DNA from 4 places in the Sporosarcina sp. FSL W7-1349 genome. Region 2 is predicted to be linked to each of the others. Evidence: riboswitches for the same ligand, from Rfam matches in the RefSeq annotation. Region 2 holds a riboswitch; each other region holds the start of a gene.
The links. A riboswitch is a leader RNA that binds a small molecule or an ion and turns the genes downstream of it on or off. The one in region 2 is predicted to bind S-adenosylmethionine.
Positions count from the first base shown of each region.

Region 1: linked by a shared signal. The riboswitch ahead of metK (methionine adenosyltransferase) and the one ahead of metA (homoserine O-acetyltransferase MetA) in region 2 are both predicted to bind S-adenosylmethionine.
Region 3: linked by a shared signal. The riboswitch ahead of MKY41_RS14715 (methionine biosynthesis PLP-dependent protein) and the one ahead of metA (homoserine O-acetyltransferase MetA) in region 2 are both predicted to bind S-adenosylmethionine.
Region 4: linked by a shared signal. The riboswitch ahead of MKY41_RS19600 (methionine ABC transporter ATP-binding protein) and the one ahead of metA (homoserine O-acetyltransferase MetA) in region 2 are both predicted to bind S-adenosylmethionine.

Region 1 is NZ_JBBOOK010000003.1:304,876-309,208, reverse strand. It holds gene metK (methionine adenosyltransferase) at 315-1,520, opposite strand; SAM riboswitch class I at 1,711-1,830, opposite strand; gene pckA (phosphoenolpyruvate carboxykinase (ATP)) at 2,013-3,599, shown strand; gene MKY41_RS20090 (alpha/beta hydrolase family protein) at 3,675-4,333, opposite strand, start outside.
Region 2 is NZ_JBBOOK010000001.1:15,069-19,401, forward strand. It holds gene MKY41_RS00085 (gamma-glutamyl-gamma-aminobutyrate hydrolase family protein) at 1-247, shown strand, start outside; gene MKY41_RS00090 (hypothetical protein) at 384-530, shown strand; gene MKY41_RS00095 (DUF1273 domain-containing protein) at 545-1,162, opposite strand; RNA gene ssrS (6S RNA) at 1,286-1,480, opposite strand; gene MKY41_RS00105 (AbrB/MazE/SpoVT family DNA-binding domain-containing protein) at 1,533-1,802, opposite strand; SAM riboswitch class I at 2,008-2,114, shown strand; gene metA (homoserine O-acetyltransferase MetA) at 2,384-3,292, shown strand; gene MKY41_RS00115 (acyl-CoA dehydrogenase family protein) at 3,334-4,333, opposite strand, start outside.
Region 3 is NZ_JBBOOK010000002.1:159,939-164,271, forward strand. It holds gene MKY41_RS14705 (nicotinate phosphoribosyltransferase) at 1-661, opposite strand, end outside; gene MKY41_RS14710 (aldo/keto reductase) at 1,112-1,963, opposite strand; SAM riboswitch class I at 2,119-2,223, shown strand; gene MKY41_RS14715 (methionine biosynthesis PLP-dependent protein) at 2,537-3,658, shown strand; gene metC (cystathionine beta-lyase) at 3,655-4,333, shown strand, end outside.
Region 4 is NZ_JBBOOK010000003.1:221,187-225,519, forward strand. It holds gene MKY41_RS19575 (acyl-CoA dehydrogenase family protein) at 1-614, shown strand, start outside; gene MKY41_RS19580 (arsenate reductase family protein) at 702-1,061, shown strand; gene gcvH (glycine cleavage system protein GcvH) at 1,134-1,517, shown strand; gene MKY41_RS19590 (toprim domain-containing protein) at 1,691-2,032, shown strand; gene MKY41_RS19595 (thioredoxin family protein) at 2,048-2,347, shown strand; SAM riboswitch class I at 2,398-2,505, shown strand; gene MKY41_RS19600 (methionine ABC transporter ATP-binding protein) at 2,613-3,638, shown strand; gene MKY41_RS19605 (methionine ABC transporter permease) at 3,631-4,299, shown strand.

The DNA of each region.
Region 1 (4,333 bases), on a different contig from region 2:
ATGAAGCTGAGGGCAATTGAAAAGATAAAGTTTGGCGCTTGGATTGAGGTATCAGGGTTCGGTGTAAGATAACAGCGCTTGGCACAAACTATCAGCAAGTGGATCTAAGTATCGGCTGTTGATGCAATGTATCAGCGTTTGAAATGAAGTATCAGTCATTGGAGCAAAATATCAGCATATGGCGCGGGTTATCAGCACTTGACTCAATACATCAAAGATTGATGAGAGTTATAGCGTGAGAGTACAGTATCAGCGCTTCGCAAAATCCAAAAGGAAGGCCGCCATTTTCGGGCGCCCTTCCTTTAATCATTCAATCATCCAATCACGCGCTCCGCCAACTCCCTGAGCGCATTCGCTTTATCCGTCTGTTCCCATGGCAATTCGATATCGGTACGTCCGAAATGTCCGTATGCCGCCGTTTGCTGATAAATTGGGCGGCGCAGGTCGAGCATTTTAATAATGCCGGCCGGACGCAGGTCGAACAACTCTCGTACCAAGTCCACTAATTTGCTCTCTTCAATTTTACCGGTGCCAAATGTATCAACATTGATCGAGACCGGTTTAGCCACTCCGATTGCGTAAGCCAGTTGTACTTCACAACGATCCGCCAAATCTGCCGCCACAATGTTTTTCGCTACATACCGTGCCGCATAGGAGGCAGAGCGGTCAACTTTCGTCGCGTCTTTCCCTGAAAACGCACCGCCGCCGTGCCGCGCATAGCCGCCGTATGTATCGACGATGATTTTTCGGCCTGTCAGACCCGCATCCCCTTGAGGGCCCCCGATGACAAATCTTCCGGATGGATTAATGAAATATTTTGTGTCTTCATCCAACAACTCTTCCGGAACGACCGCACCGATGACGACTTCTTTCATATCCCGGGTGATCTGCTCAATGGTCACTTCTGGATGATGCTGCGTCGAGATGACGATCGTGTCGATCCGTACCGGTTTATTCTCCTCATCGTATTCCACTGTCACTTGTGTTTTTCCGTCCGGACGCAAATAAGGGAGGATTTCCTCTTTGCGCACTTCGGACAGGCGACGTGACAATTTATGTGCCAAACTGATCGGCAAAGGCATTAATTCCGGTGTTTCATTACAAGCAAATCCGAACATGAGACCTTGGTCTCCTGCCCCAATTGCTTCTAACTCTTCGTCCGTCATCGTCCCTTCCCGTGCTTCCAATGCTTGGTCAACTCCTGCTGCAATTTCAGGAGATTGCTCATCGATGGAAGTGAGAACCGCCGATGTTTCCCAGTCGAATCCGAATTTCGCGCGTGTATATCCGATTCCCTTCACCGTTTCCCGTACCACTTTCGGAATATCCACATACGTAGTTGTCGTAATTTCACCTGTGACCAAGACTAGCCCGGTCGTGATTGTTGTTTCGCAAGCCACCCGTGCATTCGCATCTTCCTTTAAGATGGCGTCGAGGATAGCGTCCGAAATCTGATCGCACATTTTATCCGGATGGCCCTCGGTTACAGATTCTGACGTGAACAATTTACGGTTTGACATACAATTTCCTCCTATATCCTACGAGATTGATACGGTACTCATAAGTCCCATGTTAAGTTTGTCCAGAATGAAGTACAAACTTTAAGCCATTTCGAGCTTTAACACGAGGGATAAAGGGCAATCTAATAAAAAAAGCCCTTCACTCACGTAAAAACATGAGGAAAGGCATGATTTCGAAAAGCACCTTTCACTCTTATCGTTCAAGGAATTTTACCTTGGTCCAGGTTTGGCACCTTCTCGCAGACGATTATGTCTTTGCAGGTTGCCGGGTTTCATAGGGCCTGACCCCTCCACCAGCTCGGGATAAGAGTATCCGTTCATACCTATGCTACGAAATTTTTTCTTCCTTGTCAACAATGTATGGCAATTGTGTCTAATTCATTGAGGTTGCAAATTAGTGTAGATTATTATTGGTAATGTGTTATACTATTCGTGAATTGTGATGGACACCCAAAAATTTAGGGATTATATGCAAAGGACGGTACTTACATTATGATTTCAGCGAAAATTGGCGATGCACTAAAAAATCTTCTTGCAGGAGAAAATGTAAACATCCAGCTTTCGGTGCCACAACTGGTCGAAAAGGCGACTTCCCGTGGAGAGGCTCAGCTTACAGCAGACGGAGCCATCACTGCGCGGACAGGAAAATATACAGGACGTTCCCCGGAAGATAAGTATATCGTCGAGGAAGCGTCTTCCAAAGACAAAATTGACTGGGGCAAAGTGAACCGGCCGATTTCCTCCGAAATTTTCGATTCCTTATATACGAAAGTGCTGGATCACCTTTCCAAAAAGGATGAGCTTTTCGTTTTCAAAGGATTTGCAGGTGCAGATAAGGACTCTCGCTTGGCTATCCAAGTCGTCAACGAATATGCATGGCAGAACCTCTTCGTCCACCAATTGTTCATCCGTCCGACGGAAGAAGAATTGAAAACGCACGAAGCCCAGTTCACCATTCTGGCGGCTCCTTCATTCAAAGCAGATCCGGCTGTAGACGGTACTCATTCTGAGACTTTCATCATCGTTTCACTTGAAAAGCGCATTGTTTTGATCGGTGGTACGGAATATGCTGGGGAAATGAAAAAATCCATCTTCTCCATCATGAACTACCTTCTTCCTGAACAAGGTGTCCTTCCGATGCACTGCTCGGCGAACGTCGGCGAAGCAGGCGATGTTGCCCTATTCTTCGGCCTTTCCGGCACAGGGAAAACGACACTTTCAGCGGATGCTGACCGCAAGCTGATCGGTGACGATGAGCACGGTTGGTCCGATAATGGCGTCTTCAACATCGAAGGCGGATGCTATGCAAAATGCATCAACTTGTCCGAAGAAAAAGAGCCGGAAATCTTCGGTGCGATCAAATTCGGTTCAGTTCTGGAAAACGTCGTTATCGACGAAGATACACGCATTCCGGATTACGATGATAACTCGTTGACGGAAAACACGCGTGCAGCTTACCCGATTCAGAATATCGAGAATATTGTCATGCCGTCTGTCGCAGGCCACCCGAAAACCATCGTCTTCTTGACGGCGGATGCATTCGGCGTATTGCCTCCGATTTCAAAATTGACGAAGGAACAAGCGATGTACCACTTCCTTAGCGGATTCACTTCTAAATTGGCAGGTACAGAGCGTGGCATCACTTCTCCGGAAGCAACATTCTCCACATGCTTCGGATCACCGTTCCTACCGCTTCCAGCGATGGTCTATGCGGAAATGCTAGGAAATAAAATCGACGAGCACAACGCACAAGTCTTTCTGGTCAACACAGGCTGGACTGGCGGCGTCTACGGCGTTGGGAAACGGATGGATCTGAAATATACACGTGCGATGGTCCGCGCAGCATTGGCGGGCAAACTGAACGATGTGGAAACCGAAACGAATGAAATCTTCGGACTCCAAATGCCGGTTGCCATCGAAGGCGTTCCGAGCGAGGTATTGAACCCACGCAACGCTTGGGCGGATTCAGCGGCTTATGATGAAAAGGCATCAGAATTGGCGGGACTTTTCCGTGAGAACTTCAAAAAATTCGGTCATGTGTCAGAGGATATCGTCCAAAAAGGCGGACCGATCGCCTAATAAATACGCGACCCCAGGTATGAAATCATACCTGGGGTTTTTTGGTACCTGTTTTATTGGTCGTCCACAGGCACCTTAAACGGTCTGTTCTTTCATCCAGAGACAGGCGTCCCGGACGGTTTTCGCATTGATGGCAGGCGGGAAATAGTGGGTATAGTCAGGGAAATACCAAGTATCGTACGGCTTCCCGTGTTCGCGTAATGCGTCTTCCAATAGGATCGCTTGTTCAAAGGAAACATTATCATCTTTCATTCCGTGAATAATTAAAACAGGACACGCGATTTCATTCACCCGGAAGAGGGCGGTCCGTTCCCGATATTCATCCGGCATATTATTCGGCGTTCCCCCGATGACGCGTTTCATCATCCGCCGCATATCTTTCCGTTCCTTGTATGTAAAAACGATATCCGAGACGCCTGCCCAGGTGACGACGGACGCAATGTCTTCGCGTAAAATGGCTGTCCATAATGCCATGATGCCTCCTCTTGAAAAGGCAAATAGGTGAATCCGTCCGTCCCGCAGTTTCGGGGACTGCTTTAAGACATCCACCCCATGGACTGCATCCAATCGATCGGCGCCGGCGAATTCATCTCGTCCTTCCCCTCCACGATTCCCACGATAATAAGGGGCGAACACGACAAATCCTTGTGATGCGAACTGGGCGATGCGGGCAGGCCGGACCATGCCGACATGCTGAATGCCACCACGCAAATAGAGGAGACCTTCATACTCCC
Region 2 (4,333 bases):
CGTTGGGGAACCTCTTCTCCAAGTGAATTCCTTTCATCATCAGTCTGTAAAAAGAGTGGCGGCGTCGCTTCGCATTTCCGCGTTCTCAAACGACGGGATTGTGGAAGCGATCGAGGGCCGGGAAGGGAACTTCCTCCTTGGGGTCCAATGGCATCCGGAGCGTCTTGCCGTGGCGGGAGATGCCCCATCCTTGCGCATCTTCAACAGTTTCATTCAAGCGTGCGCGAAAAGACGAGACAAAAGCTGAGCGATCCGAAGCTCGGCTTTTTATTATGGAATGAAAGATCTGATTTACAATCAAACTGTCGAACAGTGCAAGCAATCCAATCTTTTCGCATAAAAGCACCGGAAGAGAACAGTCTAACAGAGTGGAGGTGATACGAATGACTGCGAATAAAAACAACAAGAACCAAAAAGACCGGGAAGAATACGGATATGGCTATGACCGAAGCGTGGACGACCTCCAAGTGATCGGGCAGAACAATGCAGCCAAAAAAGAGAATAAGAATAAGATCAATCCAAAGAAATGAACAAAAACCAAGCTTCACGACATGTCAAAATCGGAAGCTTGGTACATATCCTGCAACTGTTCCTCTTCCGCGACGACCTGCAAATCATCCGCCGTAATCGAGAGTACTACATAACCGGTTTTCTCCGCGAACTGATCCGCCATCCGCTTGACAAATTTTGGCGATCCCTCATTCTCCTCGTCATACACAAGCAGCATCCCATCTGAATTCCTCAAGAAAAACTTATCTTTCTCAATGAATTGCCACGGCGCTTCATATGGTTTATTGGTGAGTGGTTTATAAAAATCGGCTTGGGCGACGATGGAATGATATTTCTCCTGTTTCGTCTCGTTCCAGTTCTTCTCTTGCTCCAAAAAAGGCGGCATGACGGCGAGATGCAAATCGGGGTATTCCTCTTGCAAATCCAGAACGACCTCCGCCGCCCATGTCTCGACGCCCAATTGTCCGCTGATGAGCACCCATTCCAGTCCCTCATCCAATAAAGAAGTCAGCCGTTTCTCAATCGCTTTCTTCACAAAGCGGATGCCGGGGTGTTTTTCATCGAAAATACCGAGTTCATGTTGTTTATAGCCTGTTATGACTAGCCGTTTCAATGGCAGCCTCCTCTTATTACCTATTTTCTTATATTTCATCAAAAGGTAGTGATATTTGGAAACAATTTTATCCCCGTTTTAACCCCAATCCTCTTGTAAATACAAAAAAACACCGCCCAATTTGGACGGCGCTTGCTTATAAACATTGATATAATAAGCTTTAGAAAAGCCGCCTTTGCCGTATCGTTAATCATGAAAGTTTTAAACCACCACTCCTCAAAGTGGGTGTTCGCAAGAACGTTCCTGTTTGTCCCGATTGCCTAAGAAATCGGGCCTGCCATTCCAGTTCTTATATAAAACTCCCTTTTACAGCTTAAAGGTTAAAACTTAATGTGTATACGAACAATGCAGCTTGTATATTGATTATATACGAGCAGTGGATTGTTTTCAATAGAAAATAATTCCACGATTATTGATTCTGTGCAATTTCGTCCAGAAGAATCTGGGCGCCTTTCGGACTCAAGTACATGCCGTTGGAATACATCTTGTTTTCCGGAGTCACTTCACCTGTTACAGCACAGGCTTCACTGATTGTGTATTTGCGTAATAGGATCATATCCTCATCCACAAAAATCTCCATCGGAGTCCCTGTACCTAGTTGCAACGTATTTCGTAATTCTTTTGGAATGACGATGCGGCCCAACTGGTCTACCTTTCTCACAATACCTAAACTTCGCATATAGTTGAATTCTCCTTTACTTCTATTTTTTATATAACTTATCTTCATTGTACTGGAAAATAAAAAAAACGCCAGAAATAAGAAAAAGTCCTATAACAGAAATTATCGGGTATCAAGCAGAAGATTCTAAACTCAGAGAAAAGGACGTTTACTTTCCAGTTTTTAATAGTATAATTAAGGATAGCCTAAACAATACAATCAAATATTCTTATCAAGAGAAGCTGAGGGACCTGGCCCGATGACGCTTCAGCAACCTCCACTCCGTGAGAAAGGTGCTACTTCCATCAAGATTGAATTCTTGAGAGATAAGAACAGAGCGAATGACAAAACCCTCTTTTCTTATCATATAGAAAAGAGGGTTTTCTGTATTTGATTTTAACTAATGTCAGCTGGCTGATTTCAGTTAAGGGCCTCCGGCGTATGTCAAAGATTTTGAAATGAGTTAAGGTTGGCAACTAAAGGACTCGACGTCCAGTTTCTAAATTGCCGTAAAGAACGCAGAAATGAAGGCCAATCAAAATTTGGACGTATTTACACCGAGGCGTAATTGAGTAGATATTATGAAAAGGGAGAGATGGGTTATGCCGATTAATATTCCGAAACACTTGCCGGCAGGCGAATTACTGAAAGAAGAAAAAATCTTTGTCATGGACGAGGACCGGGCCGTTTCACAAGATATTCGTCCGTTGAATATTATAATCTTGAACTTGATGCCGGAAAAGGAGAAGACCGAATTACAGCTCCTACGGCTGTTGGGAAATACGCCGTTGCAGGTGAATATTACGTTCATGACGATGGCTACACATGAATCGAAGAATACGAGCAAATTCCATTTAGACGCCTTCTATCAAACATTCGATGAAGTAAAAAACCGCCGTTTTGACGGAATGATCATCACGGGTGCCCCTATCGAACATTTGGAATTCGAAGATGTGAATTATTGGGAAGAATTGAAAACGATCATGGACTGGTCGAAGGACAATGTCACTTCCGTGCTCCATATCTGTTGGGGGGCCCAAGCCGCGTTATACCATCATTACGGCATTAATAAGCATGAGCTTCCTCATAAGTGCTCCGGGGTCTACGATCATACGTTGACCGATCCTACGATCAATCTGGCCCGCGGATTCAATGATGAATTCAAAGCACCGCATTCCCGTTATACGGAAGTGGCTCTGGAAGATATCGAAAACGATCCACGTTTAATCCTATTGGCCAAATCGGACGATGCAGGAGCCTTTATTATCATTTCCAAAGATGAAAAGCATATTATGATTACCGGCCACCTGGAATACGACGCCACGACGTTGGCTGAAGAGTACGAGCGTGATTTGCAAAAAGGCATCGATATTGCACTGCCTGAAAACTATTTCCCGAACGACGATGTGAATGCAAGCCCGGTCAACTCCTGGCGCTCCCATACACATCTTTTGTTTTCCAATTGGCTGAACTACTATGTTTACCAACAAACCCCTTACGAATGGAATTAAGGGCTGTCCCTCGCCGATCTGTCGATTGGCGAGGCGTTTTTTCATTTACTTAAGAACTTTTGAATCGCCTGTTGAGCGAGTTTCGTCTTTTCCATGTCTTCCATCGGTGGATTATAAAGACCTGCCCGTACGTTCAAATAATACCGGTGCATCGGATTGGATTCGGATAATGCGCGGGATCCGACAATGCGCATCGCCTTGTCCACGACTTGGATCGCTGCGTTGGTGACGGCCACTTTCGTAACACTGAGCGCCTCGTCGAAATGGGAACGGTCCTTTGCCTGTTCATAGCGCTCAATCGTACCGTAAAGAAGATGGCGTGCCGTTGCCAGTTCCAGCTCCATTTCGCCGATTAGCTGCTTGATGTTCGGTGCTTCGGCAATCGGCTTGCCTAAGGACGTCGGGACATAGGAAGTGGCAAATTCCAACGCATGCGATCTGGCAGCTGTTGCTATCCCGATATAACATGAGGGAATATGGAGTAGCCATCCTTTGTTTTCCGGCTTCTTCAATGAGTTACGCTGAAGGATGTTGGACACCGGCACCTTCACATTGTCTAATACCAGGTTATGGCTAGCCGTGCCGCGCATCGCCAGCATATCCCATGTCTCTTTGATCGACACGCCAGGAGCATGGCGAGGAATGATGATCAGATCCACCTCGTCGTTTTCGTTGGTCGCTGTCACAAGGAAGTAATCGAGAACGGGGGAGACCGAAGTGTAAGTCTTCTCCCCATGGACAATCAATTCATCTCCAGCTGCTTTGACAGTCGTGGTCGGCAGTGCGCCGCGCAACGGGCTCCCAGCATTGTTTTCGGAAGCTGCCGTATTGATGAGCGCTCCTTTTCCAATCTCCTTCAAGAGCCAATCTGCGGCTTCCTCGTCCCAATGCCGATTTTCGACGTATTGCAGAATGATCCCATTATGCCAACCGATCGACAGACCAGTCGATCCGCTGCCTTCTGAAATCGCTTCTTGGGCTAAAATATATTCATACAAGCCCAATCCTTGGCCGCCGTACTCTTTTGGCAAAGTTAGCCGA
Region 3 (4,333 bases), on a different contig from region 2:
AGGAATGAAAGGCCTCATACTCGCTCTTATATGCTTGGACCATCGAATGAGCATGCGTACCTGCCACTGGGATTTCAAATCGTTTCCCTGCAAGGACATTGCTCGTCGCTTCGATACCGCCGATGTAGGTCGCTCGGGCTCCCCAAATCGCGGCGTCCATCTCGTGGGCGCGCCGTGTTCCGAATTCCATGACGACTTCATCTTTCACCACCTGTTTGATGCGGCTCGCTTTCGTAGCGATCAACGTCTGGTAATTGACGATATTGAGGATCGCTGACTCGATCAATTGCGCCTGGATCAGTGGTGCTTCCACCCGGATGATCGGTTCATTGGCAAAGACGATTTCGCCTTCCTGCATGGAGTAAATGTCTCCCGTAAATCGAAGATCCTTCAAATACGAAAGAAAATCCTCCCGGTAGCCTAATTCATCACGGAGATAGGCTAGATCGCTCTCGGTGAAATGCAAATCCCGCAAATAATCGAGGATGCGCTCCAACCCTGCAAAAACGGCATAGCCGTTCCCAAATGGCAATTTCCTGAAAAACAATTCAAATACGGCTTTGCGATTATGGATGCCATCCGCCCAATAGGACTCGGCCATGTTGATCTGATACAGATCCGTATGCAATGTCCAGCTATCGTCTGTGTAATTTGAACTCATTCCAATCTCCTTCTTCCACTTCCAAATATGTATTAGTATACCGAGTATACTACATGTACCCGGAATCTGGCGGGTTCTAACCTTTAGGATTCCCAATTTCCATGGGAACTGATACGGGAGAATGCAGTGTTTTCATGGGATTTGAGTGTTTGCGTCGAGGCCTGGAAGTAGGGCGATAGGATATGAGCACGGGTGAGGGGATTATGATTTCAGGGGCACGACTTATGAACGAGGAAGCAGGGCTTATAAGCGTGGAGACAAAGTTATGAGCGAAGGGTACGACTTATGAGCACGAACGACGAGTTATGTGCGAAGAACTACTACTTATAAGCGCATACGCAGACTTATGAGCGAGAAAGCACAACTTATAAGCGCAAGACACGGAGTACGCGGGAACTTGCGTGCTAATCAAAAAATGCCGGGCGGCTGCCACGGCATTTTCCATATTCCTCATCGTTTCACGGTAACGCCTGTAAAATCGAAGTTATCCGGATCCGGACCGACGCGTTTGTTTTCATTCAACGTCCCGATGGCCTCCACCTCTTCTGCAGTGAGTTCAAAATCGAACACGTTCGCATTGTCGATGATCCGGCTTTGCTTCACTGACTTCGGAATGGTCACGACGCCGTTTTGCAAGTCCCAGCGCAGCATCACTTGTGGAACCGTTTTTCCGTATTTCTCGGCGATTTCGACCAACACCGGATTTTCCAGAAGCTGTCCTCGCATGAGAGGGGACCATGCTTCCATCTGAATTCCGTTCTCCTTGCAAAATGCCAGAAGTTCGACTTGTGTCAAGCATGGATGGTATTCGACCTGGTTGACCATCGGCATGATTTCCGCGTCTGCCATCAAGTCCTCCAGATGATGGATGTTGAAGTTGCAGACGCCAATTGCCCGTGCGCGCCCGTCTTTGTAGAGCTTTTCCAACGCTTTCCACGTCTCTTTGTATTTTCCAGCTTCCGGCCAATGGACCAAATAAAGATCGACGTACTCAAGTTCCAACCGTTTCAAACTATCGTCGAATGCCTCTAACGTAGCCTCGAAGCCTTGATCCGAGTTCCACACTTTTGTCGTTACGAAAATTTCCTCACGCGGAACACTCGATTCTTTGAGCGCTCGTCCGACCTCTTCTTCATTGCGATAAATCGCGGCCGTATCGATGCTGCGGTATCCTGCATCCAATGCCCATTTCACCGCGTCTACCACTTCTTCCCCCTTTGACTGGTAAACCCCCAAGCCCATCCACGGCATTTGGACGCCGTTGGACAAAGTAGTACAATCCTGCAAATGTTTAGCTACCATTCCTACCACTCCTACCCATATGTAATACGAACATATTATCACAGAGAACCAATTCGCTACAGAAGGTTGCTTCCCTAGAAAATAGCTCTTGCATTAAAAAGATTCTCATGATAGAGTTGGATAAATTAATCTTTTCACACAACTTCATATTTGTATTCTTATCCAGAGAGACGGAGGGATTGGCCCTACGATGTCTCGGCAACCAGCCTATTTCAGGTATGGTGCTAATTCCAATAGGCGAGCAGCCTTGAAGATAAGGAGATTGACTTCATACATACTGAGGGTCCTCTTCTTCGAAAAGGGCGCTCTTTTTTTATCTTATTCAGCGGGTATTCTCCCGCTGAATAGGGGAACTCAGACTTGGAACGCCGTGTCCTGCGGCAACGTCTGAGTAACCAACATCCTGTTGGCCCAAAGCCTCCGGCGGAATTCACGGATTTTGAAAGGACATCACATTGAGGGTGCCTTACTTTCCGCAAAGAACGCAGAAATTAAGGCAAATCGAACACTTCGCTGTTCGATTCGCAATTACGCCGAGGCGTAATTGATTTCATTTAGAAAAGGATGAACACGATGACTAAGAGAAGTTTGGCAACGACGTTAGTGCAACTGGGGAATCATAGCGATCCCAAAACAGGGGCGATCAATCCGCCGATTTATTTATCCACCGCTTATAAGCATGACGGCATTGGAAAATCGACTGGCTATGATTACACTCGGACCAAAAATCCAACTCGGTCGATTTTGGAAGACGGCATCGCGAAACTGGAAAACGGAGATTCGGGTTTCGCCTGTAGTTCAGGGATGGCGGCAATCCAACTTGTCCTTTCCCTATTCCGTTCGGGAGATGAACTCATCGTCCCGGAAGACATTTACGGAGGTACGTATCGTCTTTTAGACTACTATTCCGATGTGTATTCAATTCATACTACGTATACCGATTTTACTAATATTGAGGCAGTGGAGAAACTCATTTCCGAAAACACTCGGGCTTTATTCATCGAGACGCCGACAAACCCCCTTATGCAGGAAATCGATCTTGCAGCATATGCAAAACTGGCTAAACAGCACGGTCTGCTATTAATTGTCGATAATACCTTCTTGACGCCTTATTTCCAGCGTCCGATTGAAGACGGAGCGGATATCGTCCTCCATAGCGCGACGAAATATATCGGGGGACATAACGACGTCCTCGCCGGTCTCGTCGTGGCGAAAGGCGAAGAACTCTGCGAACGTCTAGGCAAAAACCATAATGCCATCGGGGCGGTGCTCTCCCCTTCCGATTCCTGGCTCATTATCCGTGGCCTCAAAACGCTTCATTTACGAATGAAACAACATGATGCCAACGCGAAGGCGATTGTCGAATATTTGAAGAGCGAACCGAAAGTGACCGACGTCCTCTATGCCGGACGAGGCGGCATGCTGTCGTTCCGTTTAAAAGAGAGCGCATGGGTCGGAACATTCCTGGAAAATCTTCAACTTATTACATTTGCGGAAAGCTTGGGTGGAGTGGAAAGCTTCATCACCTATCCAACGACGCAAACCCATGCCGATATTCCAGTAGAAGAACGGATGCGGCGCGGTGTCTGTGATCGGCTGTTGCGTTTTTCCGTCGGTGTGGAAGAGGCGGAAGATTTGATTGACGACTTGAAGCAAGTATTCGCGAAATTGGAAAGCGGGGTACCCCAACAATGAGCAACCAGCGATTGGAAACGAAATTCATCCACGCATCCACGAGCGGCAACTTTGAACAGAAAACGGGAGCCGTGAATGTACCGATTTATCTATCCTCCACTTTTCATCAGGAAAATTTCGATTCATTCGGCCCGTATGATTATAGCCGTTCGGGCAATCCGACGAGGGATGCGCTGGAAAAGACCATCGCCGAGTTGGAAGGCGGCGCAAGAGGACTGGCATTCGCATCCGGGATTGCAGCCATCTCGTCCGCCTTCATGCTGCTGAAATCTGGGGACCATATTGTGGTGACGGAAGATGTCTATGGCGGGACGTTCCGTTTCATCACGCAAGTATTAACGAAATTCGGCATTGAGCACACATTTGTCGACTTGGCGGATTTGGAAGCGACAGCCCAAGCGATCCGCCCGAATACGAAAGTGATTTACATGGAAACGCCATCGAACCCGCGTCTTGGGATTACGGATATCGCCGCTATCGTTGAGCTGGCTAAAGCGAACGGCTGCCTGACGTTCCTGGATAATACGTTCATGACGCCGCTCTACCAACGTCCGATTGAACTCGGTGTAGATATTGTACTGCATAGCGCAACGAAATTTTTGTCCGGCCATAGCGATATCATCGCTGGATTAGCAGTGACAAAAGATGAAGAACTAGGCAATCAACTTGCCTTCA
Region 4 (4,333 bases), on a different contig from region 2:
TGGAACGCATTTATCGCGACTCCCGTATCAACCGGATTTTCGAAGGGACAAATGAAATAAACCGGATGATCGTCCCGGGTACGTTTTTGAAGAAGGCGATGAAAGGTGAGTTGCCTTTATTGCAAAAAGCACAAGGCTTGCAAGAAGAACTTCTCATGACGATGCCAGATGAGATTGGCGAAGAGGCATTGGCTCAAGAGAAAGTGCTTGTAAAAAATGCCAAGAAAATTGGCCTGTTGGCAGCGGGGATGGCGGCACAACGTTTTGGAACGAAACTCGATACGGAGCAGGAACTGCTTGTGAACATTGCAGATATTGCTAACAACCTATTCGCCATGGAATCCGCGTTGCTCCGCGCAGAAAAAGCGGTTGCGAAGAACGGGGAAGAGAAGGAGAAGCAAAAAATTCTCTATACGCAAATCTTCTGCCAGGAAGCATTTGAAGCGATCGAGAAAGACGCGAAAGAAACATTATTGGCATCCGTGGAAGGGGATAATCAGCGCATGATGCTATCCGCCCTGCGGAAATTGACCCGCTCGAATCCTTACAACATCATTGCGAAAAAACGGGAAGCGGCGGAAAAGCTGATCGAAGCGGAAAAATATATCGTGTAAGTCGACCTCACTTCAGTGCTCGGGACCTATCCGTTTTTAGGTTCCGGGCGCTTTTTGGTATACTGGAGAAAACGGAGGTGCAAATTCATGGGGCTTACATATTATGGTTATCCGAAATGTGGGACATGCCGAAAGGCGAAAAAGTGGCTGGAAGAGAAGGAATTTCAGTTCAATGAGGTGAACATTGCTGAAAACCCGCCAACGGAAGAAGAATTGCGGAACATTATCGGGCTGTCCGGATTGGAATTAAAAAAATTCTTCAACACGAGCGGGATGAAATATCGGGAGTTGAACTTGAAAGAGAAGTTGCCGACGATGAGCGATGACGAGAAGATCAGCTTGCTGGCATCCGATGGCATGTTGATCAAGCGACCGATCATCGCGAGTGCTGAAAAAGCTACGGTGGGGTTCAAGGAAGAGCAGTTTCAGGACGTCTGGGGAAGCTAATTTCATTTCTTGTCTTTATACAAGGAGTATGTCAAAATTAAATGGAATGAATCTATTGTGGAGGGGTTAGAAATGAGCACACCGAAGGATTTGCGTTATTCTGAAGAACATGAGTGGGTAAAAGATGAAGGCGGTAAATACCGTATCGGAATTACACACTTCGCGCAATCTGAACTAGGCGATATCGTCTTCGTCGAGCTTCCATCCGTGGGAGACGAAGTGAAAGCGGACGAGCCGTTCGGCAGTGTGGAATCCGTAAAGACGGTTTCCGAACTTTACGCGCCGATCAGCGGGAAAGTTGTGGAAGTGAACGAAGAATTGGAAGATAGCCCGGAATTGGTGAATGAATCGCCATATGAAGGCGCATGGATGATCGTCGTGGAAGCTTCTGACCCGTCCCAGTTGGATGCGCTGATGACTGCAGAAGCGTACGAAGAAATGACTGTTGGTGAATAATTAGTAGATGACGCCGCCCTCGTGTCGGCGTCTTTGACTTTATTTTCAGTTAAAGCGGTAAAAGAGCGGATCTTTTACTTCCATAAGTGATAAGCTGGTGCCAATACGCCGAAACTAACTTGATTGAAAGCATCCGTTGAAATAGTACGAATCCGGCAGGGGGAATGTGTGCTATGGAAGAGATGAAAATCATCATCGTCGAGGGCGGGTCGGATCGAAAGCGCCTTTTGAAAGTCTTGGCAGAGCCTGTCCAGATCATTTGTACAAACGGCACGGTCAGCACGTATCGACTGGAAGAATTAGTGGAACCTTACGAAGAATACGAGGTCTTTGTATTTTTGGATGCGGACGAATCGGGCGAGAAAATCCGAGCGTTATTCAAACGCGAGTATCCTGAATTCATCCATTTATATACCGACAAAATATATAAGGAAGTCGAGAAAACCCCTTATAAGATATTAGCCACGATTTTACTTGGTGCAGATTTTAAAATCCACCCGGAATTTTTATTTTGAAGGAATGAGGAACAATTGGAAAGTTGGACTCGAGAACAATGGGAAATGCATATGGAGAAGTCACGAATGGCTGTCTATTATTTATATACGCCGATGTGTGGCACCTGTGCCGTTGCCAGCAAGATGATGGAAGTGGTCACAGCCATGAAACCGGATTTACCAATAGGCAAAGCAGATTTGAATTACGAACAGTCTCTGGCACTGGCCTATGAAATCGAAAGTGTTCCCTGTCTTTTGATTCAGAAGGATGGCCGGCTTGAACATAAGATCTATGCTTTCCATTCGGTTCCATATCTTCTTGAGAAAATCAGTTGACAGTTGGAGCGTTCATATGTTAAATTTTGATTTATCATTTGAATAGTTTACTCTTATTATGAGTGGTGGAGGGATAGTGCCCTATGAAGCCCGGCAACCGTCACGCAAGTGAAATGGTGCCAAATCACGCAAAGCGAACGCGCTTTGAAAGATGAGAGATCGGATGGACATTCATTCCTAATGAAAACGTCAAGCCTTTCTGCCGTCTGCGGGAAGGTTTTTTTCTTTATTCAGCGGATGTCATAGATTTTGTAGAGGTGAAAAGATGATTCGGTTATCAGATGTCAATAAAGAGTTTGGCACCGGTTCAACTCGTATTCGAGCGGTGGATTCCGTGTCGCTTGAAATTGCGGATGGAGAAATTTTCGGTATCATCGGCTATAGTGGAGCCGGGAAAAGTACCATGATCCGTCTGCTGAACGGCCTCGAGATGCCGACCAGTGGGAATGTCTTCATAGGCGGTCGGGAAATGTCGGCAATTCAAGGCAAAGAGTTGAGAGAGGCACGGCAAAAGGTAAGTATGATTTTCCAACATTTCAACTTGCTCTGGTCTCGGACGGTTAAAGAGAATATAGCGTTCCCGCTTGAAATCGCAGGGGTCCGAAAAGGGGATCGCGAACGGAAAGTGAAGGAACTGATTGATCTGGTAGGGTTGACAGGTCGGGAAAATGCCTATCCCTCCGAATTATCAGGTGGTCAAAAACAGCGTGTCGGTATAGCCCGTGCACTTGCCAATGATCCTGAGGTGCTCCTATGTGATGAAGCGACATCTGCTCTCGATCCGGAAACGACAGATTCCATTTTGGATCTGTTAACGAGCATTAATGAGCGGTTAGGGCTGACGATTGTCCTGATTACTCATGAAATGCACGTCATTCGGAAAATTTGCCATCGGGTGGCTGTCATGGAATCAGGGAAGATTGTTGAGATGGGGAACGTCCTGGATGTTTTCCAGTCGCCGCAGGCTGAAATCACCAAACGTTTCGTTTCCCAACTAACGGAGCCGGCCGATGCAAAGCAAGCTTTACGTCATATGAAGAAAGAGATTCCAGCTGGTGAACTGATTAAACTGGTCTTCGTTGGAGAACGGACGGAACAGCCGGTCCTCGCCAGTCTCATCCGAAAGTTTCCGATTGAAGTCAATATTGTGCAAGGCAATATTTCTACGACGCGAGGCGGAGCTTATGGGACACTGATCCTCCAGTTTGTTGGTGAGAAGAAGCCGATTGCCGAGGCGATTCACTATCTTCATGAGCAAGGTGTTCAGACGGAGGTGATCGGCAATGATTGAAGAAATGTTTCCAAATGTGAAATGGGACAAAATGTGGGAAGCGACTATGGAGACTATGTATATGTCAGCCATTTCAACGTTTTTCACATTTGTTTTCGGGATTGCGCTCGGCGTGTTGCTGTTTTTATCAAGTCCTGGGCAGCTATGGAAAAATAGAGCAGTCAACGTCGTGACGGGCGCATTCGTTAATATATTCCGCTCGATTCCCTTCATCATCCTGATCATATTGCTAATCCCATTTACTACTTTACTCGTCGGCACGATGCGTGGGCCGAATGCAGCGTTGCCGGCTTTGATCATCGGGGCCGCACCGTTTTATGGCAGAATGGTGTTGATCGCCTTACAGGAAATCGATAAAGGCGTCATTGAAGCTGCCAAGTCGATGGGTGCAAAAACAAGGACGATCATCTTTAAAGTGCTACTGCCGGAATCCATGCCAGCACTAGTCTCAGGTATTACGGTGACCGCTATCGCGCTTGTCGGATATACCGCCATGGCGGGAATCATCGGAGCGGGAGGGCTTGGAAACCTTGCCTATCTAGATGGTTTTCAACGTGGCCGGAATGATGTTACGTTGGTGGCGACCATATTAATATTGATCATCGTCTTCATTATCCAAATCATTGGAGACATGATCGTCAAGCAGTTGGACAAACGGTAATACGTTAGGGAACAACAGGCAACCTTGTTACAGC